Regions from separate parts of the Brevibacillus sp. FSL L8-0520 genome, predicted to be linked through region 1. Evidence: predicted binding sites of a transcription regulator. Region 1 holds the regulator's gene; each other region holds the start of a gene.
The links. Region 1 encodes LexA, which represses DNA repair genes until DNA is damaged. Its sites were predicted from a motif close to CGAACATATGTTCG; they were not measured.
Positions count from the first base shown of each region.

Region 1 (7,742 bases):
GGATCGTCGCTACGATATCCTTCAATCTGCTGTCGTTCGTCTGATTCAGGTTGGCTGCCAGGAACTCATCGATGTACCCTTCCTGCAAAAATTCATCCGGATGGCCAACTTCGCGATGAATCGTCTCTTTGAGCGCTCCATCGTATATCCCTGTAATCTTCCCGTCCTCAATGGCAAAATTTCGCTTCAGGCGGACTTCGCCTCGCACAATCTCCCTGCCGCTGCGGAAGTACGCATCCTTGCTCTCGCCGCTGTAATATAAACTGGCAATGGGAGCACGCCAGTCAACGACAATTGAATCGAATGTGTCGCTCCGAACGATGCCCCTCTTTCCTATGTATACGCTGTCCAACTCGTATGTCTCGTCTTTCAGGAAGTCCACTCGTCCAAAATACGGCTTTTCCAGTCCTTGGTCCTCAAGGTAGCGAAGCTCTTTTCCTTTTTTGTAGTTGACGACCTGTTTCACATAATCGTCCGTAATCTCTTTAACCTCTTTCCGAAGAGTGTCCACTTCCTTTTGGATAATAGAGCGTGTTTCATCGAGTCTCTTCTGTTCATGCTCGTAGTCCGGGTGCTGTACAGTCATTTATATCCTCCTTTCCAAATTGTCAGGTTCAGCATCGCAAGGAGAAGTCCGGTTTTATTTCCACATGGTTTCCGGGCACGGGCTCTTCTTTGTTTCCTCGTAGCCTTCCAATGCCCTCTTCTTTGATTTGATGTTGCTTCCGGATTGGCTCTCTTTTGTTCTCGTTGACGCCTGCCCGTCTTATCCCGCTATATCTTGCCTGTTTACCACACTTGTCTGCCGATCCAGATCCCTGAACCGCAAGCAAGAAGGCCGGCCAAAACACTGGCGCCTGCATAGAACAGCCCTCTGCCGATCTGCCCATCTCCGATGAAGCTTACCACCTCAAGCGAAAAGGTAGAGAACGTAGTAAATCCCCCCATCAGCCCGGTTGTAAACAGAAGGTACATCTCCAAAGACATCAATCCTTTTTCCTTTCCCCACGCATAGAGCAGTCCGATGAGAAAAGAACCGGAGACATTGGCCAGCCATGTCCCCGCCGGCAATCCGGGTTGGTTCATTGCGAGACCGAGACCATAGCGTAGCAATGAACCGACGGCTCCTCCTACGGCAACAGCCAGCCATGCCATCATGGCAATCCCCCCTTCTCTCCTTTTTTGTATGGAACAAAAAGACATCCAGGCAAAAAGCATGGATGTCTTCTTTTTATGTCAAATGGTGCGTTTTAGTGTTTGGGGTTGTTATCCTCGAGGTCTTCCACGTAGCGGATCGATTCGAGATTGGAGCGAAGCGACATTTTCACAGCATCAATGTATTTTTGCCGCAGTTTTTTCTGTTCCTGTTTTTCCTCTTCAGTCAACCCGGCTTCACGAGATTTTTTGGCCAACTCGTTGATCCGTTTGATTTCCGCGTCTGATACCAAAGCCGTTTCCCCTCGCTTTCAATGAATGCCGCTCTATTATATCACATCTCGGCAACGAAGCAAGGGAAAGCTGCAGCTTGTCAATTCCCGACAGGAATTTGAATCGATTGGCCTGGATAAATAATGGCACTTTCCAGCTTGTTCAATTTTTGAATCGCATATACCATATCGCGAACATCCATTTTCGGGTCACTCTTGTAGGTGACCGCCAGCTCCCACAAGCTGTCTCCCGGTTGGACGACGATTTCCTTTACTGGTTGGATCATTTGAGCTTGTTGTACCGTATGATCCCCAGAAGCGAACACTAGTTCTGTCAAAGTGTAAAAAAAGAGAGTGAAAGCGGCAAAAAACAGAATGGCCTGTCCACGCGTAATGCCAAAACGAGCAGTTTTTCTTTCTTCTTTGGCGAAGCGATTAGATACAGTCATTGTACTCATTATTTCATCCCCCTGCAAACGTACGTTCTATCTTCTTGTTCTCATCATAATGCGAACACTTGTTCATGTCAAGAAAAAAACGAACTTATGTTTGTCGAACGCAGGATCCCATGGTATAATATAGAAAACATGTTCGAGAAGATAGAGGTGTGGTCTATGTCCAAGCTATCCAATAGACAGCAAGCCATCATCGATTTCATCCGCAAAGAAGTAAGGGACAAGGGTTATCCCCCATCTGTCCGTGAAATCGGGGAGGCTGTCGGTCTGGCATCCAGTTCAACTGTTCACGGCCATCTGGCCAGGTTGGAAAAAAAGGGGCTCATCCGCCGCGATCCTACCAAGCCCCGCGCGATTGAGCTGCTGAAAGAAGAGGAGCGCTTTCAAGACGACTTTGACGTATCTGTTGTACGCGTACCGGTGATCGGAAAGGTGACTGCGGGTCAGCCGATCACTGCTGTCGAGCAGGTGGAGGATTACTTCCCACTCCCTGACAGCATCGTGACATCGGACAAGGTGTACATGCTGCGCGTGTCCGGAGACAGTATGATCGAGGCTGGCATCCTGGATGGAGACTACGTGATCGTTCGCCAGCAGAATGTGGCCAATAACGGTGATATCGTCGTCGCCATGACTGAAGAGGACGAGGCAACCGTGAAGCGTTTCTTCAAGGAAAAGAACCATTTCCGGCTGCAGCCTGAAAACGCGACATTGGAGCCGATTATTCTGGATTCTGTAACGATTCTGGGGAAAGTGATTGGCGTGTACCGCTTGATTCACTAGAATAAGAGATTTCGTTGCTTGGATGAGCCATGCCTTATGGCGGACTCTTTGAAAAACGCAATCGACTACGACAAGCTTTCCTTTTCCACCCTGACAGCAAAAAAGGCGTTCGCGATTGCCTCGCGGACGCCTCTTCTTTTCATTTCCTTCGATTCTTTGATCGGTCCTTCTCCTACGAATCCCACTTACAGTGCGACAAAGAACCAGATGATCATCACTACCTGAAGAACAACTTTTACGACCACACTGCCCAAAAAACCGATGAGCGAACCCACTCCCGCTTTAACAGCCCGTTCAAACGGCTGCTTTTGGATCAGCATTTCCACCAGAACGACCAGCACGAACGGCATGATCAGCATGCCAAATGGGGGGAACAAAATCACCCCGAGCAAAATCCCCAGTGCAGCTGCCCACGATGACGCTTTGGAGCCCCCGTACTTCTTGACAAAGTACATGTTGGTGAGTAAATCCGCACCGTAGAGAAGAACACTTAAGACCGCCATTCCCCACCAGAAGGAGGCCGGAAGTCCGGCACCCGGATCAGCAATAAAAAAGTGATACAGCAAGAATCCGCCCCACAATAAAATCGTATCAGGAATGACCGGCAAAAAGATTCCGGCAATACTGAGGATAAACAAGGCCGCTATCACGATCCACAACAAGATCTCCATCCATTGACACTCCCTTCTGTATAGGGTATACGATAAAGTGCGGTTTTCGTTTCCATCGACTCGCTACATTTTGACAGAAACCTGTATATACTCGGTTCTTCTGCGAGTCGTAAAGCCAAACGTCGAATCGGAACATAGATGGTCTCGTCCCTCATTGTTCCCCTGCAGAGTTGCAAATAAAAGAAAGATAATCTGAAAGGACAGAAAATGGCTATGCATTCTCAAACGAAGCGAGATTGGTTTGACCCTTCCTACCTGAAAAAAGGAACCCCTCGGCAGCGGGAAGCCTGGGCAGTCCTCGACAGCTTGGGAATCTTTGATGGGCTCAAAGAGTATCAACCGGTTCTGTGCGGAACGATCCCCCTCGATATTGATGTTGAGGACAGCGATCTTGATTTGATCTGTACGACAGCCGACCTGGATCGGTTTGGCCATGTGTTGAAAGAAAAATACGGGCATTTGGACCATTTCACACAAGACCGCCGAGAAATCCGCAACATCCCTACGGCGACTGCTTCCTTTTGGTATCGCGGTTTTCAATTGGAGTGTTTTGCTCAACCGATTCCTGTCACAGAGCAAAACGCCTACCGGCATATGATGATCGAAGCACGGCTGCTCCAGCTGTCTGGGCAAGAAGCAGCAAAAGAGATTCGGGCTTTGAAAGAACGGGGGCTGAAAACGGAGCCTGCTTTCGCTCTGTATTACGGGATTGTCGGAGATGATCCTTATCAGGCTTTACTTGAATTGGAAAGATATTCGAATGAACAGCTTAAGCAAGTGATGGCAAATAAACCGACCTAAACGCCGGCCGTAAACCGGAAATACGAATAATGGTAAACTCAGACAACTTGTGTGTCCTTATGCGGGCATAAAATTAAGATGACTTCTGGATACTTCGGAAGTCATCTTTTTTGGATTGCTAGATTTGTCGTTTTACCTTTTATTGGTTAGATTTCAGTTGAAGACGGCAAATCATGATTTTTTTTAAGAGACTGATATAAAATGTACACGAATCCAACATAAATGGGAAGCCAAACGGGTTCAAAGAATCCTGGAACTCGATAATCAGTAATTACAATTTTGTTTGGCCCAAAATCCAATTGTTGAATTAGATCTGAGATCATAAAAATAAAAACCCAAATCATCATCATTGTCGACAACACAATGGAAATCGCAATTTTTTTAATAATATCACCTCGTTATTATCAATAATCATTTCTTAAACGGACTTCAGAAAAGAAATGATCATTTTTGTAAAAACCCGAGTTAGTGTGCATACGCTGGGTTAAGTCCGCATTTCATTAAACCCAACCCTCAAATAATATGTTAATAATTTTTTATTTAACCATTAATATACACATCTGTAAACATATTTTAGGTATTTTGTTCTAAATTTTGCATTGTAAAGGGGGTTTATCTTTATTAGCAGCATCCCATCCAACTTTAGTCAAATAAATTCATAAAAAAAGCCTTAAAGTTAATAGGAAAGCAAGTTTCCCATCTACTTTAAGGCGTATCTAACTTATAAAGCTGAAACCTAGTTAAGATTAAACTAAACAAGTTTTGTTTCTTTTTAGGGTCCAAAGAAATACAAATACTCTTTCCCCTAAATATTAATACGTATTCATATACTGCTCGCGCTCCCACTCCGTTACACGGGTGCGGAACATATCCCACTCGATTTCCTTCGCGTCGACGAAGTGCATCAGTGCGTGTTCGCCAAGCGCTTCGCAGATGACCGGATCGGCCTTCAGGCATTCGATCGCGTCCTTCAAGGTAGCCGGCAAGCTGGCGATGCCCGCTGCTTCACGCTCAGCCTCGTTCATGATGTAGATATTGCGATCGACAGCCGGCGGCAGCTCAAGCTTGTTCTTGATTCCGTCAAGACCTGCTTTCAGCATCACGGCGAGAGCCAGATATGGGTTGGCGGCAGGGTCCGGGTTGCGAACCTCAATCCGGGTGCTCATACCGCGAGATGCCGGAATCCGTACAAGCGGAGAGCGGTTTTTCGCCGACCATGCTACATAGCAAGGAGCTTCATAGCCCGGTACGAGGCGCTTGTAGGAGTTCACCAGCGGATTGGTGATGGCGGCAAAACCGCGGGCGTGCTTCAGAATACCGGCCAAGTATTGCTTCGCCGTTTTGCTCAGGCCGAGGGTATCCTTGTCGTCAAAAAATGCGTTTTTCTCCCCGATGAAGAGAGACTGGTGGGTGTGCATGCCGGAGCCGGCGACACCATACATCGGCTTGGGCATGAACGTTGCGTGCAATCCGTGCTTGCGTGCGATCGTTTTCACCACCAGTTTAAACGTGAGAATCTGGTCCGCAGCTTGGATGGCATCTGCGTATTTGAAGTCGACTTCGTGTTGGCCAGGCGCAGTTTCGTGATGGGATGCTTCCACCTCAAATCCCATTCTCTCCAGCGTGAGAACGATGTCACGGCGGCAGTTTTCACCCAGATCGAGCGGAGCGAAATCAAAGTATCCGCCCTGGTCGTTCAAATCCAAGGTCGGCTCGCCTTTGTCATCCATCTTGAACAGGAAGAACTCCGGCTCCGGTCCGACGTTGAAGTTCGTGTAGCCCATCTCTTCGGCTTCTTTCAGCGCCCGTTTCAGGATGTAGCGAGGGTCCCCTTCAAACGGAGTTCCATCTGGATTGTAAATGTCACAGATCAGGCGAGCGACATTTCCATGCTCATTCCCCCACGGGAAAATGACCCATGTATCGAGATCCGGCACCAGATACATGTCGGATTCCTCGATGCGGACAAAGCCTTCGATCGAAGAACCGTCGAACATCATCTTGTTGTCCAGAGCTTTGGGCAATTGGGAGATCGGAATCTCGACGTTTTTAATGATCCCCATCAGATCAGTGAACTGCAGGCGAATGTAGTTTACATTCTCTTCTTTGGCCAAACGAAAGATGTCTTCTTTGGTGTACTTGCTCACGTTTCTCTCCTCCTATAGTCGTATGCATGTATCAGTGGAAGAAGCGGGAAAGCTCTCCACGTATCAACGCATGCTCGCTTGGGCGATTTGCGTTGCTGAAAAATATTTGTTGTTTGAGGAGCTGATGAAGCTCTTGCTCGGTAAGTTCCTTCCGCTTGGCCTCCGAACTGACGGTAATTTCCGTCTGCTCCGGAACAGGGTCTTGCAGCTGAAGCACCTGTTTGATTCCGGCAATGTTCAGTCCTTTTTCAATCAAGGCCTTCACTTCCAGCAAGCGGTCGACATCATTAAAAGAAAAAAGCCGCTGCTTTCCTTCTGTACGTGCAGGCTGTATCAGTCCGTTCTGCTCATAGTAACGGATCTGCCGCGCAGTCAGATCAGTCAGCTTCATGACGATACCAATGGGAAACAGCGCCATGTTTCGACGAAGGTCATCACTCATGACTTGTCCCTCCTTTGAAATCATTCCTTGCTTGCTATTGTATGATTCAAAAGCAACTCTGTCAACGGATGTCAGAAAAGATTACACAAAAAAGTAATAAAAAAGCGACAAGCCGCTGTTTGTGCTTATCGCCTCATAAACAACTCCGATTGATCTTTGCTAGTCTCTTCCGGGAATATCGAGCAAGCCCTTTTCCAGCAGGCCGTCAAGCGCTGTCAGGATGCCCACCTTCACATGGGAGTACGTAAGTCCGCCCTGAACAAACCCGAGGTAAGGGGGACGAATCGGTCCGTCTGCAGAAAACTCGATACTGGCTCCCTGAATAAACGTCCCGGCCGCCATAATGACCGGATCGGCATAGCCCGGCATCTCACTGGGGTAAGGCGTAACATGGGAATCGACAGGCGCTGCCTTCTGGATTCCCTGACAGAAAGCAATCAGCCGTTCGGCACTCCCAAACTCGACAGACTGGATCAAATCCGTACGAGGATCGTTCCATAGCGGGTTCGTCCGAAAGCCCAGGCGCTCAAGCAAAGCCGAGGAAAAGACCGCGCCCTTCAACGCCTCGCCTACCACGTGCGGCGCGAGGAAGAAGCCTTGGAACATTTCCAGCAGGGAGTACAGCGATGCCCCTCCTTCGGCTCCAATCCCGGGGGCCGCCATGCGGTAGGAAGCTCTCTTGACCAATTCCTTCTTGCCGACGATATAGCCGCCGGTTTTGACCAAGCCGCCTCCGGGGTTCTTGATCAGCGAGCCTGCCATGATGTCTGCTCCGACCTGGAGCGGCTCCAGCTCCTCCGTGAATTCCCCATAGCAATTGTCCACGAAGACGATCAGTTCGGGATTGATCTCTTTGACAAACTGAATCATCTCTTTCAGCTTGGCAATCGTAAAGGACGGACGGTCTGCGTAGCCGCGAGATCTCTGGATACCGATTACCTTTGTTTTCGGAGTGATGGCTGCCGCTACTGCGGGAAAGTCGATCTCTCCGGTAGGAGCAAGCGGCACATACTGGT
Region 1 is NZ_CP150171.1:3,037,236-3,044,977, forward strand. Features, by position in the region: gene NSQ24_RS15155 (UvrD-helicase domain-containing protein) at 1-586, opposite strand, end outside; gene crcB (fluoride efflux transporter CrcB) at 790-1,158, opposite strand; gene NSQ24_RS15165 (DUF896 domain-containing protein) at 1,251-1,448, opposite strand; gene NSQ24_RS15170 (LysM peptidoglycan-binding domain-containing protein) at 1,529-1,885, opposite strand; gene lexA (transcriptional repressor LexA) at 2,042-2,665, shown strand; gene NSQ24_RS15180 (DUF456 family protein) at 2,851-3,336, opposite strand; gene NSQ24_RS15185 (DUF4269 domain-containing protein) at 3,544-4,137, shown strand; gene glnA (type I glutamate--ammonia ligase) at 4,950-6,284, opposite strand; gene NSQ24_RS15195 (MerR family transcriptional regulator) at 6,316-6,726, opposite strand; gene NSQ24_RS15200 (methionine gamma-lyase family protein) at 6,886-7,742, opposite strand, start outside.

Region 2 (7,742 bases), 1.2 Mb from region 1:
GTTTCCTTGCCGTAGCAGTAGAAGCCGGGCAGCACTTTTCCCAGCGATCCGCTGTAGATGTACGTGTTCTCATCCCCCGGATACGTGGAGAAGACGGGCTCGGAGTTGAGGCAGGCGCGATAGTCGAGATCGTGCTGCTCGGCAAGCTGCAGCAATACCGGCACAGCCGCACGCATGCCGAGTGAGTTCACCTCTTCATCCGGTACTGTCAAAAGCAGCACGTTCCCGTCAAACTCGCCGGCACAAGCCCGCTCCAGCATCGACATCTGCAGGGCCAGTCCTGCTTTCATATCCATCGAGCCGCGTCCAAACAGCCATTGACCTTTAGCCAGGTCCTGCTGGACATGCTGCGGTAGCTCATCCCGGTGCCGCAAATACTCATCGGTCAATGCGGTGAGATCAAAAGCAAGCGGCTTCCACTCGCCAAAGTCCTGTACATCTACCACGTCGAAGTGGCTGACCAGGACAACGGTAGGCTGAACCCCTTCCGCTTTTTTCGCCAGCGCCGTGACGAAAAACCGGCCGTCGCCTGTCGGATGAAGCTGCACATGGCCCGGATTGGCCTGGAAATAGGGAAGCGCTGCAATTTCTCCGGCGACAAATCGGGCCAGCTCGATTTCAGCTTTAGAGCCCGTGACGGACGGATAGCTTACCAGCTTGCCCAAAAGCTCGATCAGTTGTTCTTTTGTTTGCCATTTCCATGCATTTCCCATAATGGAACCCCTCTACTTTCCGTATCATGGAATCATTTTCTGAATGATGGTGAAAAAATAGGCGGCCAAATATGGCCACTGGCTTCGGTCATATTGTGCTGCTCCGATCTTGCAGACCTGTTCCGCCATACAGTCCCGCCCCGGTCGTGTAGACTTGTTCCGGTCTTGAAGTCCGTTCCGCCATGCAGTCCCCGTTCGAGTCAAATATTGCCGCTCGGGTCATCTATTCCCGCTCAGCAGCGAGATTTCCTCCGCCGCCTCTTTGACTTTCCCGATCAGCATGGGAAGCCTTTCGTCGGTGATGCGAAAAGCAACGGCATTAATCGAGAGGGCGCCGGCTACCTTCTGGTTCCGTCCCATGATCACAGCGCCGATCGCCGTCGTTCCCTCCGTCCGTTCTCCAGAGCTGATGGCATAGCCGTTTTCCCGGATCTTTGCCAACTGTTCGATAAACTCGCTTTGCTGATGGCGAGGAAGCAGCTGGCTGACGATCCGCTCCATGTCCGCCTGCGGCATATGAGCCAGCATCGTCTTGTTGGGAGCACCGATCGTGAGCGGAATCCGGTCGCCCAAATCCTCCGCCACGCGCAGCTTGAGCGGACTCTCCACCTTTTCGATCAAAATGGCATCCAGGCCGCTCGGAATGTTCAGGCAGATGCTCTCCTCCACTTCCCGGGCGAGGCGCTCCATCACCGGCTTTGCGACGACGCGAATATCGATCTTGTCCAGCATGCGCATGCCGATGGTCATCCAGGTGTAACCGATCCGGTAGTGCTTGGTCACCGGGTCCTGACTGATCAATCCATGTGAACTCAGCGTCCCGAGGATGCGATGAATCGTACTGAGCGGCAGAGAGGTGGCGTGTGCCAGCTCCGAGATGGACCAATCCGACTTCGTTTCATCGGAGACAAGCACATTGATAAGTTCCATTGCCCTGTCAATTGACTGTACCATTGGCTAAACTCCCCATCCTTACCCCGATTGTACCGACATTCCTCACACGGATTGAGATGCCGAATCATAGCCTTTGCTCTTTTTCTTTGCCGCCCCCGTGTTCAAGCGGTTTTCCAGTCGATTTACCACGTAGGTGAAAATGAGGACCAGCACAAGGTAGTAGAGACCGACTACCAAATACGTATCGAGCTGCCGGTAGTTTGATGCCGCTTCGCCCAGCCCGGTACCCCAGAGCTCCTGCATCCCGACGTAAGCGACAAGCGACGAATCCTTCAACCCGATGATAAACTGGTTGCCGAGCGGAGGGATGGCCCGTTTGAATGCCTGCGGCAGGATGATCCGGCGCATCGCCAGCGGATAGGACATCCCCAGCGATTTGGCTGCCTCCATCTGTCCGCGGTCGATGGACTGGATAGAGCCGCGAAAAATCTCGGCAATGTAGGCCCCGTTGTGAATGGCGAGCGCAAAAGCGCCGGCCCAAAAGGAAGAGAGCGTGACGATCTCGGTTATCCCGAAGTAGAGCACCATGATTTGTACGATCAGGGGCGTTCCGCGGATGACCGTTATATACACGTGGGCAATCGTTTGCAGCGCCTTGGAATGAGAGATGCGGAAAAAGGCAATCAGCAGACCGACGCCACACCCCATGATCAGGGAGATCGCCGTTAACCGGAGTGTTAAGAATGTCGCCTCCAAAAACATGGGATAGCTGGACAAAAGGATGTCAAACATATTGGTTCACCCCATTTTTAAAAATAGGGGCGCCCGTAACAGACGCCCACTGGCCGCGGAAAGGGTTATTCACTTCCCAAAATGTTGCGTCCAAACCATTTCTCGCTGATCTTCTGATAGGTGCCGTCCTTGATGATCTCGTCCAGAGCCTTGTTCACCTTCTCCAGCAGCTCTTTATCGTCCTTGCGCAGCGCAATCCCCTGATTGTCATGGCTGAGCGGCTCCCCGACATCCTTGATCTTGTCCGGCACTTCCTTCATGTAGCGGAAGCCGACCATCTGATCCGTGATCACCGCGTCCAGGCGGCCTGTCGGCAGATCCATCAATGCCGTGACATCGCTGTCATACGTCGTGATGTTGCTTTTGTCTGTCAATTTCAGCGCCTGCTGTTCATAGCTGGATGACTTTTGGACACCGATTCGCTTGCCTTTCAAATCGTCGGCTGACTTGATCGAGTCGTTGCCGGCCGCGACGAAAATTTGAGCGCCGGAGCGATAGTATACGTTGGAGAACGCAACGGCTTTTTCCCGCTCAGGCGTAATCGTCAAGCTGCCGATGACCGTATCGTATTTCTTCGCTTGCAGCCCCTGGATGATCGTTTCAAACGGGTTGGTGATCGGCACGGGGTTCATCCCCATTTTTTCTGCCAGCGCCTGCCCGATCTCCACGTCGAAGCCCATCAGCTCCCCGTTTTCTTTAAAGTTAAACGGCTTGTACACACCGCTCATCGCGTACGTAAAGTCTTTCTTGTTCGGGTCTTTGGCCCCCTGTTCCCCGGCTGTTCCCCCCGTGCTCTGGGACGTTCCACAGGCCGACAATACGAGCGAGCCAAAAAGCAAGGTGGAGAGTACCCCCATCGTCCATTTCTTTTTCATTTTCATCGTGATGCCCCCTTTTATCGTTGTCTTTCCTTGCTTTACAAAATGCTGTTTAAAAACTGTCGGGTTCTTTCCTGCTGCGGGTTGGTAAAGAAATGCTCCGGCTCCCCTTGCTCCAGGATCTGCCCGTTGTCCATGAAAACAGCCCGGTCGGCCACTTCGCGGGCGAAGCCCATCTCGTGCGTGACCACGACCATCGTCATGCCTTCCTTCGCCAGCTGCTTCATCACCTGCAGTACCTCCCCGACGAGTTCGGGATCGAGCGCCGAGGTCGGCTCGTCAAACAACATGATTTTCGGCTTCATCGCCAGTGCCCGCGCGATGGCGACACGCTGCTTTTGTCCGCCGGAGAGCATGTCCGGATAAACGTCGGCCTTGTCCCTCATTCCCACTTTTTCCAGCAGGGCGTACGCTTCTTCCCGCGCCCTGTCGGGGGGAGTCTTTTTTACGTGGACAGGCGCTTCGATCACGTTTTCCAGGACCGTCTTGTGCGGAAACAGGTTGAAGTGCTGAAAGACCATCCCGACTTCTGTCCGGAATTTGTTCAAATCCGTCGTCTTCGGGTCGATCCTCTGGCCGTTGACGTGAATCTCCCCCTGATCATGCATTTCCAAAAAGTTCAGACATCGCAGCAAGGTACTTTTTCCCGAGCCGCTGGCCCCCAGCAAAACTACCACTTCTCTCTCGCCCACCTGCAGATCTACGCCTTTCAAGACGGTAAGCGAGCCAAACGACTTGTACAAATTTTTCACTTCAATCATTTTTGTGCTTGCCCCCCTTCCGGTAATTCGTGGTGAATAATCAAATCATGAAAATGCATACATATACTTTTCCGAATTGTGAAAATAGTTTCTGTTTTGATTATATTTACTCAATAGCATTCTGTCACCCTTTTTTTCGCAAAAAAAGAAAGGCTCGTCTTTTCGGGACAAATAAGCCTTTCCAGTTGGGACTGTATTCTCTATGCATCTTTGAAACTATTTTGCGAGCAACCGTCCAGGCCAAATGCGCTGTATCAACAAAAAACACCCCGACCGAAAGCGGCCGGAGTGTTTGGGTTTTGTTATTCAAATCGTTGCCGGCGCTTTGGCCAGTTGTTACTTCACGACAAGCTTGGCGATCATTTTGCCGTGGTCAGGTCCGCAAATCACGTTACAGAAGATCTTGTACTCTCCTGCTTTGTCGATGGTCATCGTTTTGCTGCCCTCGTTTTGGATATCTACATCCAGGCCTTCGATGCCGATCCCATGGAAGCCCTCAGTCGATTTGAAGTTGATCGTGAACGGCTCTCCTGCTTTCACCTCGAAAGATTCCTGGTTAAACTTCCAGTTGCTAGCTTCGATGTTGATTGCGTTTTCAGTGGCTGCTGCAGGCGCTTGTTCGCCTCCTGCCGCTGCTTCTTTTTTGTCTCCTCCGCAGCCCGCAAGCATAGCGGAAATGGCCACTGCCGAAATCAGTAAACCCCACGTTTTTTTCATAAGGCACCCTTCTTTCATGCAATTTCTGCAAGTTCTACAATTTCATTATAGCGAAAGAAGGCCGTCCAAAATCTGGCAGTCTGTGAATGAATCTTGACGAACCTGAGAACGATTGGTGAACTTTGGCAAAAACTAGGAAAGCCCTTACCTTTTACTATGTTTCCCTGCTCTGCGACAGGAGAGATATAGAAGACGGTCATTTCGGGAAAGCACTTCCAGCGAAAGGGCTGTCCCTGAGCCGAAAGAAGAGAGTGAGCCTCAAGATTTGATCGCAAATCAAGTTCGACACAACTTCACGAGTTTCTTCCTTATTATGGCAAACCACGCACTGAGCTGTACATCCTAAAAGCTCGCCCTTTTTGTTTTAACGACGCGCACCAGATCTTCAACCCCGATCCACTGCGCCTCCCAGTCGTTGACCAGCTTGAATTTCTTTTGTCCCACATCGATATTCCGCACGACCCCCCAGGCTGTCTCGACCACTCCCAGTCCCCCGGCTGTTTCGCGAAACCAGGAAACGGTGATCGCGTAGTCGTACTGCGTCGAATCGTAGACGCGGAAGCACATTTCGCCAAAATCGTCTTCGTCCACGACCGGGCGTCCAACAAGAGGCAGCGCCGGGCTTTCCTCGCCGCCTTTCGTCAGCGACAACGCGTGTTTCAAAACTGCCATCTCCATACTTCCTGAAAAGTCTTCGATGTTCTTAGCCATTCCGGTACCCTCCAACAGGAACATTTGTTCTTATTCTACTCCTTTTTTGCGAATATGCAAATGGAGGATTTTGTAGCGCTCTTGCCCCCAGCTTCGTCAAATAAGCAATGAGCAAGGAGGTGATTCCCTTCGAACCGCTAGCCAAGAGAAGAGAGCAGGTCATCAAGGAGTGGGTGGCCACGCACCATGCCCTGGTCTTTCGAACAGCCTATTACTATGTAAAAAATAGAGCAATCGCCGAGGATTTGACCCAGGAGGTGTTCGTGAAAGCCTTTCAAAAATTTGATTCCTTTCGGGAAGACGCCAATCCGAAGACCTGGCTTTACCGGATTGCCATAAACACCGCCAAGGATTATTTGCGATCATGGAATCATCGGCATCTTTTTTTTACTTCCGTTTTTTTTGAAAGGAGCTCCTCTCAGTCTATCGAGGAGCAGGTTATGCAGCAGTTTCAAAATGACGAGCTGGTCCAAAACGTCATGGGGCTTCCGACCAAATACAGGGAAGTCATTGTGCTCTACTACTTTGAAGAGATGCGAACGCCCGACATTGCCGAGCTTTTGGGACTGAAGGATTCAACAGTGCGGGTCAGGCTTTCGCGAGGCTTGGAAAAGCTGAGGCAATTGCTGAAAGGAGGAGATCAGGATTGGACATCCTTGACCGACAGCTGAAACAACGAAAGGAACTGGTACACGACTCGCTCAGACTGACCCAGGAGGAAGTGTCCCGGCTGGAGCAAAGAACGCTCGCTTCCCAAGCAATGGCTAAAAGTGGAAAAAAACGATTTCTTGTCCGCACATGTGCCATAGCTGGCGTCGCGGCAGTGGCCGCCATCCTTCTTTGGGCCGGTCCGCTCGCTCAGCTTCCGGAAGAAAATCCAAGCCAGTTGGTTTCTCCTCCTGTGACGACGCCCAATCACCAGCAGACGCCAGCCCCTGCACTGCCCGAAGCACCCAAACAGACTGTCGCCTGGCAGACAGAAGCGGATAAACTGGCTTTTTACCGCGTATTTTCGCTCGGCATGACCTATGACGAAGCAAAGGCGCTCTTCCCCGAATTGGGAGAACTGCAGCCGCTTGGGGGAATTGAAAGCCTGGGTGCGGACGGCTTGCAAGAAGCCTTCATGCCCGTCACCTTGGGAGACGAGCAGGTACAGCTGACGCTCTCTTTTGAACACGGCTTCCTCTATGCTGCCCGATACCAGATCGAAAGCAAAGACGAACAGAGGATCATGCAGAAAAAAGCCGAGCTGGAGACGTTCTATGCAAGCGATTTTGGCTCGCCAAAAGAAGAAGCGCTTGAATCGGGAACGAGTTCGGCATGGAGCCCCTTCTTTGGGCTCGGTCTGACGAAAAACTGGGACGGCCGCTACATCCTCATCTGGGGGCTGCAAGGAGGTGAAGAGGCATTGGAGGAGCTATACCGGGATCGAGAGTTTACCGTCCAGGAAGCGATTGAGCGGGCGCTGTCGGAGCAGCCGGAGTTTCCTGCCCGCACAGGTGAAACCAGGCAAGTCCGTGTCGAAGGAATACCCGAGACACTGGCAACCACCAGCCTGCGAACGAAGGTCAAGCTGCAGACGAGAGACAGCTATCTCGTTACATTTGAACGGATGTGGACGATTCAGGGTGGCGACAATCGCCAAATGACGATCCCTAGCTACTGGACCTACGAGGTAACAGAGAAACAGGTGAAGCTGGTGGACAGCTATGTTGCAGATCGAGAGGTGATGGAGTATCTACATGCTGCTGCGCCCCCGCCGAAAGGCTGATCGCAGCTCGTGGGGTGGCTTGCTGAAACAGGAAAAGGCGCGTATTCGCGCCCTACCCTTTCTCTATATGTCTTTGAGATCGATGACGTAATAGTGAAACTCGGCAACAGCTTCAAAACCTATCGACTGATAGAGGTTCAAAGCACGCCTGTGATGAGTGACCACTCCCAGACGAACCTGTTTGCAGCGCTCTGCCAGGAGTTTCCCTACACGCGCAAGCATATCATGGCCGTAGCCTTTTCCTTGGTATTGCGGGAGGACGCAAACACTACATTCAATGAGAGTCAAGGGGTCCTGTAAGGTCTTCGTTTAGAGGTTATAAGACTGCAGGAGCAAAACGATATTCTACAAAAAACGGACTCGCGTGAAACCTTTACATTCTTAAAAAATTTCCCAGCAAGTAAAATAGCAAAACAAGTGTAACGATGGTTGGAACCAAGGTGATTCTGTTCCATTTGTACTTATGCGAAAGCACATAGCTCCAGATAACAAAAACAATCGCCAC
Region 2 is NZ_CP150171.1:4,224,205-4,231,946, forward strand. Features, by position in the region: gene NSQ24_RS20835 (M20/M25/M40 family metallo-hydrolase) at 1-713, opposite strand, end outside; gene NSQ24_RS20840 (IclR family transcriptional regulator) at 933-1,667, opposite strand; gene NSQ24_RS20845 (amino acid ABC transporter permease) at 1,710-2,399, opposite strand; gene NSQ24_RS20850 (ABC transporter substrate-binding protein) at 2,465-3,280, opposite strand; gene NSQ24_RS20855 (amino acid ABC transporter ATP-binding protein) at 3,316-4,038, opposite strand; gene NSQ24_RS20860 (cupredoxin domain-containing protein) at 4,375-4,755, opposite strand; gene NSQ24_RS20865 (YolD-like family protein) at 5,098-5,466, opposite strand; gene NSQ24_RS20870 (sigma-70 family RNA polymerase sigma factor) at 5,586-6,137, shown strand; gene NSQ24_RS20875 (hypothetical protein) at 6,113-7,237, shown strand.
Region 2: a site for LexA is predicted at 5,484-5,497, ahead of NSQ24_RS20865 (YolD-like family protein). Genes of this name have one in related genera too.

Region 3 (7,742 bases), 2.4 Mb from region 1:
GGAACTACTTTTGAAGAGCAGGGGTGAAGCCCCGAGGGTACAAAAGAGGGCTGAGTATCGTACAGCAAGCACGGAGTCCGCATGTGCGAAGGAAGGAACATCATTATGGATTTGCTGGAAAAAGTCTTATCACGGGAAAACTTACGGATGGCACTCCAACGAGTGGAGGAAAACAAAGGTGTCGGTGGAGTCGATGGTGTTTCAACCGAACAACTACGCGATTATCTACGTGAACACTGGCAAGCCATCCGCGAGAAGATGGAAAGGGGAACCTATAGACCTTCACCTGTTCGCAGAGTCGAAATCCCGAAACCTGACGGTGGTGTAAGGTTATTAGGCATTCCCACCGTGGTAGACCGCTTTATTCAGCAGGCCATCCTCCAAGTGTTAACGCCGATCTTCGACCCCACCTTCTCGGAATCTAGCTATGGGTTCCGTCCAAAACGTAGCGCTCACATGGCAGTAAGGAAAGCGCAAGCGTATATCTCCGAAGGATATCGTTTCGTGGTGGACATCGATCTAGAGAAATTCTTTGATCGCGTAAATCATGATATTCTAATGAGCCGTGTGGCTCGAAAAGTTCAGGACAAGAGAATTTTAAGACTGATTCGTTCCTACTTGAATGCGGGGATCATGATAAATGGCGTCTGTACAACATCAAGTGAAGGAACACCGCAAGGTGGGCCGTTAAGCCCACTTTTGGCAAATATCCTACTTGATGATTTGGACAAGGAACTCGAAAAGAGAGGCCACCGTTTCTGCCGCTACGCAGACGATTGTAATATCTACGTGAAAACAAAACGGGCAGGGGAACGAGTAAAGAAGAGTATTCAAAACCACTTGGAGAAGGTACTAAGGCTAAAAGTAAATGAGGAGAAAAGCGCGATAGACCGACCATGGAAACGAAAATTCTTGGGCTTTAGTTTTACCTTTGCAAAACAGACAAGGATTCGCATCCACCCCAAATCCCTCCTCAAGCTAAAAGAGAAAATCCGCACGATCACGAATCCGGTGTGGAGCATCTCGATGGAGAAGCGGATTGAAAGAATAAATCAGTACCTCATGGGCTGGATTGGATATTTCGCCCTTGCAGACGCGAAGGGCATTCTACAATCCATTGAGGAATGGACAAGGCGCAGGCTCCGTCTTTGTTTGTGGATGCAGTGGAAACGCGTGAGAACCAGATATCGAGAACTTCGTTCTCTTGGCATATCTCACGTAAAAGCCATTGAAATTGCAAATACCCGCAAGGGTGCATGGCGTACCACAAAATCTCCGCATATACACAAAGCCCTCGGCATTGCCTACTGGCAACAACAAGGGCTGAAAAGCTTAGTGCAACGATATTCTCAAATTCGTCAAGCTTGGTGAACCGCCGTATACCGAACGGTACGTACGGTGGTGTGAGAGGACGGGGGTTAGTCGCCCCCTCCTACTCGATTGGTTGTGATGAATCCGGTAAAACTGGGGGAATGATGGGTAAAAAGATTTCACGGAGCAGGATGCGGGAGAGTCGGGCGCAGGAGGTCCAGACTTTTGAATTCGTACCCTTGCGCTCGTGCGGCGTCAATAATCTTGCAAAGCGCCTCGGCGTTATCTCTTGAAACCGAGTGCAACAAAATAACCGCTCCGGGATGAAGCTGGGCGAGGACACTGTCATAGGCGTACTTCCAGCCCTTTTGCGCTTTCGTATCCCAGTCCTTGTAGGCTATCGACCAAAAAACATTCGTATACCCCAGTTTCTTGCTGACCGCCAGTGTACGATCACTGAAAATTCCTCGCGGCGGACGCAAGAAGGCCATCTCTTTTTGCCCGGTAACTTCGGCTACAGCTTGTTTTACCTTATCCAATTCTTCCTTGATCCGCTCATTGGATATCTGTGTCATATCCGGATGGCTCCAGGAGTGGTTCCCGATGATATGCCCCTCAGCGGTCATCCGTTTTAACAGCTCCGGCTGATCCTTTACATAATGCCCGGTAACAAAAAAAGTGGCGGGTACCTTTTTTTCTTTCAAGATATCCAGAATACGAGGGGTGAACCCGTTTTCATAGCCATTGTCAAACGTAAGAAACAGCTCTTTTTTGGAGGTATCCCCGAGAAAAATGGCTTCGTGCTTATCGACGATGCCTTTAAAGCCCTCCTGGTCAATCGAGGGAAGCTGTCCACCCTTGCTCTTCTTGAATCCAAAGTGGTAGGGGACATCCTGGTTGGCTGCGGCATGGACAGTGAACAGGGACAAAATCAGGACAAAAACGGTGAGAAAGGTTATGCGTTTCACAGCGAAAAGTCCTCCTATTGTTGATGGGATTGCCTGAATATCGGGTAGGGATTTGATCGCATCCTTAAAACGGTATGTAAAGCTCCTCAATCCTCTTGCCAAGGAACCGGATGTGCACGGGGAATCGGATACTGCTCGTCTGGTTGGGATCTGACCACTTTCCGCTTGTCAATCGAACCTGCGGGCACCTCGGTTTCAGGGTGGTAGATAATGTTGCTGCGCTTGTTTTGGTTTGGCATCATAGACTCACCTCCTCATCGTTACTATCATGTGTACCCGGGCCCAAGAACATGCCGCCTGTAGAGAAGTTCCGGTCAAAAGTTGGTGACTGAGCGCAAAAAAACCGAATGGACCGGATCGTCCCGGCACCATTCGGTTTTTGCAATATGCTGCGGTCTTTATTTGCTTGAACGGCGTTGAAACAAAAGGCGGTCGAGGGAATAGAAGGACGGTCCGGAGAGAACGAAAAGCAGCAGGATAAAGAATAGAAGCAGATCCAACTCATATCCAGGACCACTTTCCCCACCGAGGAAGCCCATTGCAATTTTCACCTTGATCGTAGCGACGGCCATCACGACTGCCAACAGAGCTGCCAAAATTCGGGTGCCAATGCCCAAAATCAAGCCAATTCCGCCCAAGAGCTCAAGAAACGCGACGACATAAGCGAAAAAGCCGGGAATACCCATGCTGCCAAACCAACCGGCAACCTGATCGAGTCCCATTTGGAATTTTGACATTCCGTGCATGACAAACGCTATACCTGCAACCACGCGCAAGAGCAAAAGCCCCCACTCGGTACGTTGATCAAATTGTCTTTCCATAAAGTGACATCCTACGGTTATTCAATATAGTAATTAGGTTACATTTCGTTAGTAAGTATAAATTAATAATTATAACACGTCAACACTTTGAAGGATTTTCAAAAGAGCGTTATACTGGAATTGAATCGAGGTGATTACTATGAAGCAGTCCTCTCTCTGTCCGAAGTTTGAAAAAGGAATGCAGCTCTTGGGCAAGCGGTGGACTGGTTTGATCTTGTATCAGCTGCTTTCCGGACCGCAGCGATTCTGTGCCATCGAAGAGGCGCTTCCGATCAGCGGAAGGCTTTTGTCTGAGCGGCTGAAGGATTTGGAGAAAGAAGGCTTGGTACATCGTCACGTGTATACAGATTCTGCCCCGGTACGGGTGGAATATTCGCTAACGGAAAAAGGGCTTGCTTTGGAACCGGTCATACTGGGGATCGAGAAATGGTCGCAGGCCTGGATCGAATTAACATAAAAAAAGTGTCGGATTATTTTCTCCGGCACTTTTTATTTGTTTGCATACATCGCGGTTTCTCATTGAGCACTTTTCCTTTTCCTCGTTTTTCCTCCCCTTCGTATTCCCTCAGAAATAATTCGCCGTTTAATCTGGGCAATACGCTTGTCAGCCAGTTCCCTTGTCACGCCAAATTCCATCGACAAGACCGAGGACGGTACCCATTCACGGTAGGCGAGAAGCAGGGGCGCCAGGAGAAAGAAAGGCATGGCCGCATAGAGAACAAATTGCTCGGCTTGCGCCTCCTGCAGCTGACGAAAAGCGGGATTCATCTGGTGCTGCTTCCCGGTATGCCCCCGTAAAATATGGCCCAGCTCATGAAAAAAATGTTCGCGCTGAACAGGCCTTGGCAGGGTTGAATTGACCGTAATGCTGCGGTAATTGCCGGATTCATAACGCATCGAGGGGCAGGGACGGTAGTACAATTCGATGCCAAGCATCTCGGCCAGCGGCCTTTCTTGCAGGTCGCCACAATGACTGATGCCAACATCCGCATATATTTGGGTCAACCAGCGTTCCAAATCCGTTTGCCGGTAATGAGAGAGCATGTGGTGATTCCCCCTTCCGAAACAACAGAGAACGTATGTTCCTTTTCATGGTGTAAAAAATGCCGCAGGGTGCAATGTTGCCTGGCACAGAAATAAGGCGGCCATCACAACGAAAAATGCTTGCGGCTTTTTCCAGCTTTATATTCGAGCAGAGCAGGACAATTGTGGATGACCGCTGCTACTTGTTTGTTCCTTTGTTACCGTGCAGCGCCTTCCACCTGAGGTACTCGATATGCTTCTTCACTTCATCAATTTCCGTTTCGGATAGCCCCTCCAGGTCAAAAAAGGAGATGTGCTCATCTGACCCGGTTGTTTGCGATGTCCCATTGCGAGTAGGGTTTTCCGTTTTTCCGAGCAGAAAATCAGTCGTAACCGAAAATACGTCAGCAGCCTTGGATATCAGGTGATTATCCACGCTTTTTTTCTCGCCCGATTCGATGCGGGAAAGAACGGTATTGTGAATGCCCAATTTTTCGGCCAATTGGATTTGGGACCATTTATGTTTTTCCCGAAGGTATCTGATCCGTTGACCGACGATTGACATAGTGTCACAACCTTTCCATCATAGCAATACTATTCTACCAATTTTCCATAATGGAAAATAGCGGTTTGTTGAAATGACAAGGATATGCTTGACTTTGCTGAAAATGAAAAGGTAAGATATGGATAATAACATTTTGCTTATTTGGCAAAAAAAGGGGGTTTACCGTTGGAGAGGATAAACCTGAATTTCATTGCACGAAGAAGGATGGAAATCGGCATTACCCTAAAGGAAATGGCTGCCGCTTTAGGGTTCAAGAATGCGTCTACGTACCTCAAGTACGAAAAGGGGGAGTACGATTTTAAAGCCAATCACCTTCCCGTGCTGACACGTATGTTGAAATGCCAGCTGCGAGATTTATTTATCTGTCTGACTTTGCTGTTATAGCAAAATGGAGTGGCGATTGCAGGAAAGAGATTTCGTTAACGATGTAGCGAGGGGTGGGAGAGGTGGACGTTCACGAAGCGAATCGGAAGCAGCTGGATATATGGAAACGAACAATTGCGTATGAGCTGGCCATGATGGCACCGAGGAGTGAATCTGCCTGCGGAGAATTTCTAAGCCGTCTGGAGCGGTTTGAAAAGCAGATAACAGGAGGACCTGCAGATTGTCCAAACATCGAGCGGAAAAGAGAGTGTATCCGAACATAGAATGGATGTCAGTTTACAGAAAAAAGCGGTTCTCCCCGTGAAAGAACCGCTTCGGCATGCTTCGGCGTGATCAATCGCTGCCTGTCGTCTTGCATCTGTTTTTAGCAAGCTTTCATACGCTGGGCCCATATCGTTTAGCCGAAAGCCGAGTTACCGCAATACAGAAGAAGCCATACGGACGTAAGTGTGGCGCTTGCCGCGCACGGTAATCGAGTAGTGCATGATATTTTCCGGGATGGCGATTCCGTTGTACCCGGCATCCCCGATATGGTATAGGTCGGCACCTGCCATCTTGCTGGCAAGCGCGATCTGCCGGATCGTGGCCTCATCGGAGCCTTCCTGGCTGGTTCCTGTCGCGAGCAGAGCCAAAGCTCCGTGGGCATGAACTGTATCGACCATGGCCTTTGCCGAGTCGAGAGTGATGCCGGGAATTGTGCCGGGGGAAGGCAGCAGGATAATGTCCGCTCCTGCTTCGATAAAATCGATGATCGTCTGCTTTGCGACCAAATCACCGCCAGCTTCCCCTTCCACGCCGGCTCCATGCATTTTTCCCGCGATAATCAGCATCTCTGCTCCCATCACTGTCCGGGCTGTTTGAATTGCCTCCCGGATTTCCCGGTTGGTAACCCCTGTCTTGGGGTTTCCGGTCAAGCAGATGAAGTCAAAACCGAGATCTTTGGCAGCGGCAAACGTTTTGGCAGAAGCAAGTCTGCCAGGAGGCAGGGAGTGGAGCTGCTCCGCTTGTCTGGCGTCTGGGTCGACCGGCTCCAGATTCAGCCCCACAGGCCTTCCGATCAGCCGCTTGAGGTCCTGGACTATTTCTTCAGGCTTTGCGCTTGTCAATCCCTCGACATGAGGAGAAAAGACGTCAAAGAAATTGAGCAGGATCATGTCGGCCCCAAAAGAAGCTGCCAGCTCAGCATTGCTCACGCTCGGATACAGCGGAGTGAAGGCGGAAATGACCTCGGCTACCAGGACACGGCCTTCAGAGGCTTTGATCGACTGCTTCAAATCCTGTCCCGACATCCGCGCAAAGTCGGACGCCGTGCAATCCAACAAACGTTTCATTGGCATTCTTCCAGCCCTTCATCTGTTTTACAGTTTCTTGATTTCGTCCTTCAGCACCTCGGACTGAGTGCCAAAAACCACTTGCACGCTGCCCTGTCCCAGCTTCATGACACCGGCAGCCCCCAGATCCTTCAATCCCTTTTCATTGACGATCTTGTCATCCTTCAGCACCAGACGCAGACGTGTTATGCACGCGTCGACGCTGACTACGTTTTCCTTGCCGCCGATCAGAGAGAGAACGGCCTGGGCTTTATCATGCATGGACGTATTCCCCGCCTTTTTCTCAGTCTCTTCCTCATCATCTTCCCGTCCCGGCGTTTTCAGGTTGAATTTGACGATGATGAAGCGGAACAGGAAGTAGTAGACGACCGCAAAGGCAAGACCGATCGGGATGATCAGCCACGCGTTTGTAGAGAAGTGGAAATTGACCAGATAGTCAATGAGACCGGCCGAGAAGCCGAATCCGTGCTTGATGCCCAGAGACGTCACGATGAAACCGGAGAGTCCGGTCAAAACAGCATGCACCAGGTACAGCAATGGTGCCGCGAACATGAAAGCAAATTCAAGCGGTTCCGTGATTCCTGTGAGAAAAGAAGCGAGCGCCGCACTCATGAAAACCGAGGCGATCATTTTGCGCTTCTCTTTTTTAGCCGTATGAATAATGGCAAATGCTGCGCCGGGAAGAGCAAACATCATGATCGGAAAGAAACCGGCCATAAACATCCCGGCTGTTTTGTCACCGGCAAAATAGCGGTGCAAGTCCCCGTGAGCCACGTTGCCGGCCGCATCGGTAAACGAGCCGATCTGGAACCAGGCAATCGCGTTGAGTACGTGATGCAGGCCAAACGGGATAAGCAGACGGTTGAAGAACATGAAGATTCCGGACCCGATCGCACCCAGACTGACCACCCAGTTTCCAAACATATCGAGAACGTTCTGGATCGGAGCCCAGATCATCCCGAGAACGAGGCCGATCACGACCATGCTGAGCGAGGTGATGATTGGCACAAAGCGTTTGCCGCTGAAAAACCCGAGCCAATCCGGCATCTTGATGTCGTGATACCTGTTGTAGAAGAATGCCGCAATCGCACCGGCCAAAATACCGCCGAGAACGCCCATTTTCAGCACGACGTTATCGTCGATGAAAGGCATCGCAGCCGGCACTTTAGCCAAAATGCCGACCAGCACCTGATAGGCCATGACCGCCGCCAATGCCGCGACCGCATCGCCTGCCAGACCGATGGCGACACCCACAGCGAATATCAGGGCCAGGTTGTCGAGGATGGCCAAACCTCCCGCATGGAGAAACGGAGCTACGTATTGATTGAGGAAGCCTCCC
Region 3 is NZ_CP150171.1:61,049-68,790, forward strand. Features, by position in the region: gene ltrA (group II intron reverse transcriptase/maturase) at 106-1,371, shown strand; gene pdaA (delta-lactam-biosynthetic de-N-acetylase) at 1,491-2,270, opposite strand; gene NSQ24_RS00295 (hypothetical protein) at 2,366-2,521, opposite strand; gene NSQ24_RS00300 (DoxX family protein) at 2,678-3,100, opposite strand; gene NSQ24_RS00305 (helix-turn-helix domain-containing protein) at 3,240-3,557, shown strand; gene NSQ24_RS00310 (ImmA/IrrE family metallo-endopeptidase) at 3,617-4,144, opposite strand; gene NSQ24_RS00315 (helix-turn-helix transcriptional regulator) at 4,323-4,688, opposite strand; gene NSQ24_RS00320 (helix-turn-helix transcriptional regulator) at 4,854-5,072, shown strand; gene NSQ24_RS00325 (hypothetical protein) at 5,135-5,335, shown strand; gene NSQ24_RS00330 (hypothetical protein) at 5,486-6,403, opposite strand; gene nagE (N-acetylglucosamine-specific PTS transporter subunit IIBC) at 6,431-7,742, opposite strand, start outside.
Region 3: a site for LexA is predicted at 4,173-4,186, ahead of NSQ24_RS00310 (ImmA/IrrE family metallo-endopeptidase). Genes of this name have one in related genera too.

Region 4 (7,742 bases), 2.5 Mb from region 1:
CGTCATGACCAAATAACTGAGGATCCCCCCCATGAGGGATATTGGCCACTGATACATCGCCACTTGCATTAACAAAGATGTATCGGGAAGATTCATGTACAGAGAAGATGTGGCCACGACAATCCCGTAGAAGTTCAAAAGGATAATCCTGCTCGAGGGCTGCATTCGGAGATACGACAGGGCGCCACACCCGATTCCGATCAGGATGGCAAAAAATGCAGCAGTCAGCGAGGCGGCACTTACACCATACAATCCCACCCGTCCGACCGCGATGATGACGGCTGAAGCCAGGGCCGCAGGCATCCCTCCGAAAAAAGCTGACAACACAATCACTATATGTCGCAAATCCGCCACCACAGAAGGAGAGACTCTGATCGCATACAGCATCAGCAGGACACCTACCATGCCAAGCAAACCGCCATACACCAGACGGATGCGGATGGGGGACTGGGGTACGACCAGCTTTCCTTTGTAAATATGACCGATGATCAAGAAGCACGAAATCAAGATAGCCAGATTGGTACCGAAATCTTTTAACACACTCTCACGCCTTCTGCTTTCTTAGTATGCCACATGCGACCCCGTCACGGGCGATCAGCATGGCAGACGTACTCCGCTACATCATAAAGCTGCAAGGTTCACTTGTAAATGTTTTCGGACCCTCTTCCTTGAAATCGCAAGCCCGTTGTTGTCAGTTTGTCACCTTTTTGAAATGGCAAAAAGCCCTGCTCCTCCCATTCGGAACAGGGCTTCCCGCATTTGCTTTTGAGCCTTGCATATTCATTAGCCTTGCGTATTTATTTACCCTTGCTTTTTATGATAAGCGGCGGCAATCTGCGCAGCCACGGCTGCATTGTGCTTCACCAGGGCAATATTGGTTTGCAGGCTTTTGCCTTCTGTCAGTTCTTTTACTTTCGAGAGCAAGAACGGCGTTACCTTTTTGCCGGCGATTCCGTTTTCTTTCGCTTCCTTCAGCGCTTGCAGAATGACTGCCTCGATCTTGCCGTGATCAAGCGCATCCTTCTCCGGTACCGGGTTGGCGATGACAAGACCGCCGTCCAGACCGAGCTTCCACTTCGTATCCATCACGGTTGCGACTTCTTCTGGAGCATCCAGACGGAAATCGACGCCAAAGCCGCTCTCTCTTGCGAAGAAGGAAGGGAACTCATCCGTGCGATAGCCGACGACAGGCACCCCTTGTGTCTCCAAGTATTCGAGGGTACGGCCGATATCGAGAATCGACTTGCATCCGGCGCATACGACTGCGAGGCCCGTTTGCGCCAGCTCGGTCAGGTCAGCAGACACGTCCCAGGTGATTTCGCCTTCGCGGTGAACACCGCCGATGCCGCCTGTGGCAAAAACGCGGATGCCTGCCAGCTGGGCTGCGATCATCGTACCGGCTACCGTCGTCGCCCCGATTTTGCCGCTGGCGAGAATGTACGGGAAATCGCGTCGGCTTACTTTTTCAACGGATTTGTTCGTCGCGAACTCTTCCAGTTCACTTTCCGACAGCCCGATCTTGATTTTTCCGTCCATAATCCCGATCGTTGCCGGTACCGCGCCGTTGTCACGGATGATCTGCTCGACTTCCTTCGCCATCTCGATATTTTGCGGATACGGCATCCCGTGGGAAATGATTGTTGTTTCCAGGGCTACAACTGGCAAGTTATTGTCCAATGCATGGCGCACTTCATCTGTAAAAGTCAGGTATTGTTTCATCCGTTATCGCTCCTCTTCGTATTGGTTTATCGTTTGTTCCAGTTCCTCCGGCTTCAGCAGCGGCGATACCGAATACTCGGTCTGCAGCGTCAAGGCCGAAGCAGCCATGCCGAGCCGGCACGCTCTGCCCAGCGGCTCACCGTTTACAACCCCGTACAAAAGACCGGAGGCAAAAGCGTCGCCCGCTCCCGTCACGTCCACTACCTCTGTCGGGTAGGGGGCCAGCTTCTCCGCCTGGTCCTCCGATTGATAATAAATGCCCTGTTCGCCGAGCGTCACCACGACACTTTTCACGCCTCGTGCCCTGATTTTCCGGCACGCTTCTTCGCAGTCCTGCATGGTTTTGATCTCCATGCCTGACAAAAGCTCGGCTTCCTCTCGATTCGGCAGGATTGCTTCGACTCCGTCCAAACGCTCGGGCAGTTTTTCCGCCTTGGCAGAAGAAACCGGATCGACGAACAGCGCGATGCCCTCATCCCGGCAGCGTCCGATCACGTATGCCAAACAGTCTGCAGGAAGGTTCGTATCGAGGTAAACGGCCCGGGCGGCTGCGATATGGGACCACCGTTCCGCAAACATTTGCGGCGTGAGCGTATCGTAAATATCCATATTCGCCAGAGAGACGACCATTTCGCCTTCCTTGTCCAAAAGCGCCGTGTACGTACCGGTTCGCTGAGTGGGCAACCGCCACACCTGGCTGATATCGACCCCGTGCTTTTTCGTTTCCTGCAAAATCCAGTCGCCTTCCTTGTCTTCCCCGACACAGCTGATCAGCGAGACATTGCAGCCAAGCCGACCGAGATTTTCCGCGATATTGCGGCCGACCCCTCCGCATGATTCAGAGATGGTTACCGGATTCGATGAGTGGAGCCGCACTTGCTGCTTGGCCCGCGCTTTCCGGTCCAGATTGGCTCCGCCGATGCAGACGATCAGCTCTTCGTCGCGAAGAATATAGGCCCGTCCTTTGATTTCGCCGCGCTTGGTCAGCTGCGCGATATAGCCAGCCACCGCCGACCGGGAAATGCCCATCTTGTCAGCCAGCTCCTGTTGGCTGACGAACGGATTTTCACGAATGTAGCGGAGGATTTGTTTTTCTTTGTCCACGGCCCTCCTCCTTTCTGCCTTAGTAGCATTTGCAACTCGAACTGCTCCTCTTTACAAACAAAAGTTTATCACATAGACAAAAGTTTTCAAAGAGAAAATAATGGTGCCGCAAGAAAAAACGCATTCTTTGACCATCCGCGAAAAGATGGGCACAAGAATGCGCTTCTATAACGGCTATGCTGTGTTATGTTGCTTTTTTGCTAATCCATGGTTGATCGCTTTTGATCGCCTGCATTTTCCGACCTCTATGCCCGCCCTTTTTTACGATCCTACGGCATTCTGCAGCGCCGGCTCCTTCGCTTTTTCCCGATGGCGGGACAGGGCAAAAATCGTCCCGATAATGCACAAACCGCCGATCCACTCAAACATCCCGAACGACACATGCAGCCAAACAACGGTCGTAATCACGGCAGACAATGGTTCCGCGCAGGCAAGCAGGCTGGTTTCTGTCGGGCGGATATAGTTCAGACTGTCTACGTACAGATAAAAGGGAATCAAGGTCCCAAACAAGACGATGAAGACAACAGCCAGAACCGATGGAACCGACCAGATCATGTCAGTTGCTTGCCAGGGCTGTTTTGCCAGGCAAAGACCGATGCCCCCGATCAGCATCGCCCAGCCAAGGACGACTGTAGACCCCCAGCGCCCCAGAAGCGGCTTCGGGTATACGGTGTAAAAAGCAAGCGCCAGCGCCGAGGCCAGCCCCCAAATAACGGCGGCAGCGGAAATCGTCAGCTTCCCCGGATTTCCTCCCGTGATGAGCAGATACGTCCCCCCGAGAGCCAGGATCAGAGCCGTCACCTGTGCTGCTGAAGGCAACTGCCGAAGTTTGATGACGAGATACACAACCAGAAAAACGGGCCCCAAATACTGCAGCAGCGTCGCAGTCGCCGCATTGCCCGCTTCGATCGAGGCAAAATACGTATACTGGACCGCGAGCATGCCTGCGATCGAAAACAGCAGGAGCCGGGCCAAATCACCGCCGGAGAACAAAATCCGCCAAACATTCTGACGATGCGGCCCACATAATGACAGCGCGAGCAGGATCAATCCGGAGGCGAGCAACCGTGACGCTACCAGCCAATCCGTCTGAAACTGATAATGCTGCATGAGCGATTGGGCCACGGTGCCTGAGACTCCCCATAAGATCGAAGCGACAATCACCATTGTAAAGCCGCGGACGCGTAATGAAGAAATCATGGTGTTTTTTCTCCTCTCCCATCCAATATATTATGCAATATATCGCATTCTGCTGTAAAATACAAGAAGATGCTTCTTTTACCAAAACGCCTTCTAAGGAGGACTTGTCATGCCTCTTCCCCCCAATTTGCGAAAGGTCGAACGAACCTCCGCGAAAAACAAGGTATTGCAGCAGCTGCAGACCTGGATCATAGACGGTACCCTGCAGCCGGGCGAAAAAATATTGGATACGGAGCTGGCCGACGCGATAGGAGTCAGCCGGACGCCTGTACGGGAGGCGCTGCAAATCCTGGAGCTGCAGGGCTTTGTAGAGATGCAGCCCGGTGTGGAGACGCGAGTGACCAAGCTGGCTCCCGAAGACGTCCCCAACATCTACCGGCCGCTCATCGCCTTGGAAGCGCTGGCTGCGGAGCTGGTCGTGCCCAAGATCACCGATGCGGTGCTGGACGAATTGACCGAGCTGAACAGGCAGTTTTCCGAAGCGATCGAGACAAGCCAGTCATATGCCGCCATGGAGCTGGACGAGGCGTTTCACAAGCTGATCCACGAAACGGCCGGAAATACGTACATATCATCCTTTACCTCCCTCTTGCACATGCATTTGCGCCGGTTAAAATTTGTCTTCTTCCAGCATTTTTTGCCTGCCCGCACTTCAGTAGAAGAGCATCGTCTACTGATTCAGGCCCTCCGCGACAAAAATGCGGCGGCCGCTGTCGAAGCGATGACGCAAAACTGGCTCAGACCCATGCATGAGGTAGCACGCCAACTGGAAAAAGCAAACAAAGGAGACGACTGATGAATAGACCCTGGCTAAAGCTTTCCCTGATTGAGTCGAATGAAGAAAGAAAGGCATACCGCTCTCTTTTGCTTTTGGCAGATGACTGGGCCGAGGCCGTTGACCAGTACATGTACGAAGGAGAGCTGTATATCGCCCAGGATCAGCAGGACCAAGTGCTGGGCGTTTGTCTGATGCACGCTTTGTCCCCCGAGGAAGCGGAGATCAAGAACCTCGCCGTCCGGCCGGAATTCCGCGGACAGGGAGTGGGGAAGGCCATAATTGAAGAGCTTTGCAGCCGCTTCGCCTCCAAAGGCTTTTCACGGATCATAGTAGGCACCGCCAATTCCAGCATCGACAATCTGGCTTTTTACCAAAAGGCGGGCTTCCGCATGACAGAAATTCGCAAGGATTTTTTCTGTTCCTATCCCGAGCCCGTGATTGAAAACGGGATCCGGGCATGGGACATGGTCATGTTTGAACGCCCTCTGTCTGCATCTTGCTGAAAAAGTCTTGGAAGCTGTCCCCGCTTGCCGATTCCCCCGGCGAAAGGATGATTTGCTGTCCATCGGCACATACTACCGAAAAAAATGGGTGGGATGATGGTGTCGAATCAAACAGACGGACGATACAACAACGCGCAGGCAAAAGGCGAAGACAAGCAGGAAGGCGAGTTCTTCTACTTTGATCTGTCAGACGAGCACCATGAGAAGCTCTTGGAAAAGGAATTGAAGGAAGGTCACGAAAATCCTCTTGGACCTCTGGAAGAGGTAACAAAAGTGGAATATTAAAATCAACCTGGAACCGGCTCCGGCTATGAAAACAAATGGCCGGAGCTTTTTCCTGCTTTCCCTTTCTACATTTGATGCGGGATACGTTGCTGCCGTTTTGTCCGCTTCTTTGACAAGCACCACTAAGAGGTGTATAATTATCTTAAATTTGAGATATGTACTGAACTAAATCCTAAAGGGGGTGCACGCAAATGCCCGAAGAACAGCAACATCGTGACGACTCGCTTTTGCTGATGGTGGTTTTGGCCCGTGCCTATAACTGGGTAACGGCACATACCACGCGGGAAATCCGCCAGCATGGGTTGAATCCCACCGAGTTTGGCGTACTTGAGGTGCTGTACCATAAAGGTCCCCAGCCTCTCCAGCAAATTGGCGAAAAGATCCTGATCTCGAGCGGTAACATTACGTACGTCGTGGACAAACTAGAAAAGAAGCAGCTTCTGGTCCGCAAGCCATGTGCCGAAGACCGGCGGGTTATTTACGCAGAACTGACGGAAAAAGGTCAACAGTTTCTGGCTTCCATCTTTCCCTCCCATAAAATAGCCATTGAGCAAGCCGTCAGTGGCCTCAATCCGGAGGAAAAGAGAAGCGCAATCGAGCTGTTAAAAAAGTTGGGGCATTCTGCTCAAGAGCGCTTTCATAAATAAAAAAACATGGAAGTGTAAAAACTCTTGACAAGATCCTCGATACGTAATAATCTTAAAATCAAGATTTACTATTTCAAGGTTATATACTTTCCTTTTGAAAGGGGAATAAGAAAAGCATGAGTAAAGTATTATTTATCAAAGCCAACAACCGTCCCGTGGAGCAAGCAGTCAGCGTAAAGCTGTACCAAGCTTTCGTGGACTCTTATAAGGAGACCCATCCACAAGACGAGATCGTAGAACTGGATTTGTTCGCAGAAAACCTGCCATACTACGATGTAGAAAAAATCAATGCCATGTTCAAACAAGGCAAAGGAATGGAAATGACTGCTGAAGATCAAAAAGCAGCTGAGCTGGTTAACAAATATCTGAACCAGTTTATCGAAGCCGACAAAGTGATGATCGCATTCCCGCTGTGGAACTTCACTGTACCTGCTGTCCTTCACACGTATTTCGACTACCTGTGCCAAGCAGGCAAAACGTTCCGCTACACTGCAGAAGGTCCAGTTGGGCTGTTGAACAACAAAAAAGTGGCTCTGCTGAACGCACGCGGCGGCGTATACTCCGAAGGTCCTGCTGCCAATGTTGAAATGGCTGTTAAATACGTGCAAACCATTCTGGGCTTCCTGGGCGTGAAAGACATGTCCACTGTCATCGTAGAAGGCCACAATGCGTCCCCTGACAAAGCGGAAGCACTTATTCAAGAAGGCATTGAAAAGGCTGTAAAACTGGCGGAATCCTTCTAAGGCCCGCCGGCCTTTTTTTGGACTAATATCTCAAATTTAAAATACTCTAATTTAAAATTATTTTACAAGGAGTGAATGTATGATGGTAGATGTAGGTTTGTTGATCATTCGTCTTGTTGTCGGTCTTACTTTTGCAGCTCACGGTACACAAAAATTGTTTGGTTGGTTTGGCGGTCACGGATTAAAGGGTACGGGCGGATGGTTTGAATCCATCGGCATGAAGCCCGGCGTCGCCATGGCTCTGATGGCTGGTTTGAGTGAACTGATTGGCGGACTGCTGTTTGCTGCCGGAGTCGGCACCTGGGTAGGCGCTGTGCTGATCATCGGCACGATGCTTGTAGCGATTGTAAAAGTCCACGGCCCTAACGGATACTGGGCAACACAAAACGGCTACGAATACAATCTGACCCTGATTGCTGTCGCTTTGGGCGTTGCTCTGATCGGTCCTGGTGCCTATACGCTGTTCTAATCAAAAACAATCAGCATGTTATGCCTTGCCCTTATGCAAAACAACAGCTAGCATAGAAGCTACTTTCTATGTCATACATGTCCCATAACAAGGAGGCCATTATGCACATTTCCATCTATACACCGGACCAGCAAGGAAAAGGCCATTTCGGCAATGGCGAAATCGTGGAGAGCAAACCGATTGCTTTTCCCCACGAGGAAACGGCTGTCAAGCGCGTCGGCCCCCTCTTTTACTGGGCTTGGGCCAAATCGCTGACGACGTTTGAAATACCGCTGCATCCGCACTCCGGCTTTG
Region 4 is NZ_CP150171.1:530,921-538,662, reverse strand. Features, by position in the region: gene NSQ24_RS03030 (diguanylate cyclase) at 1-540, opposite strand, end outside; gene NSQ24_RS03025 (pseudouridine-5'-phosphate glycosidase) at 802-1,719, opposite strand; gene NSQ24_RS03020 (carbohydrate kinase) at 1,723-2,823, opposite strand; gene NSQ24_RS03015 (EamA family transporter) at 3,085-4,023, opposite strand; gene NSQ24_RS03010 (GntR family transcriptional regulator) at 4,133-4,819, shown strand; gene NSQ24_RS03005 (GNAT family N-acetyltransferase) at 4,819-5,304, shown strand; gene NSQ24_RS03000 (hypothetical protein) at 5,404-5,589, shown strand; gene NSQ24_RS02995 (MarR family transcriptional regulator) at 5,781-6,236, shown strand; gene NSQ24_RS02990 (FMN-dependent NADH-azoreductase) at 6,353-6,979, shown strand; gene NSQ24_RS02985 (DoxX family protein) at 7,062-7,448, shown strand; gene NSQ24_RS02980 (pirin family protein) at 7,550-7,742, shown strand, end outside.
Region 4: a site for LexA is predicted at 2,878-2,891, ahead of NSQ24_RS03020 (carbohydrate kinase). Genes of this name have one in related genera too.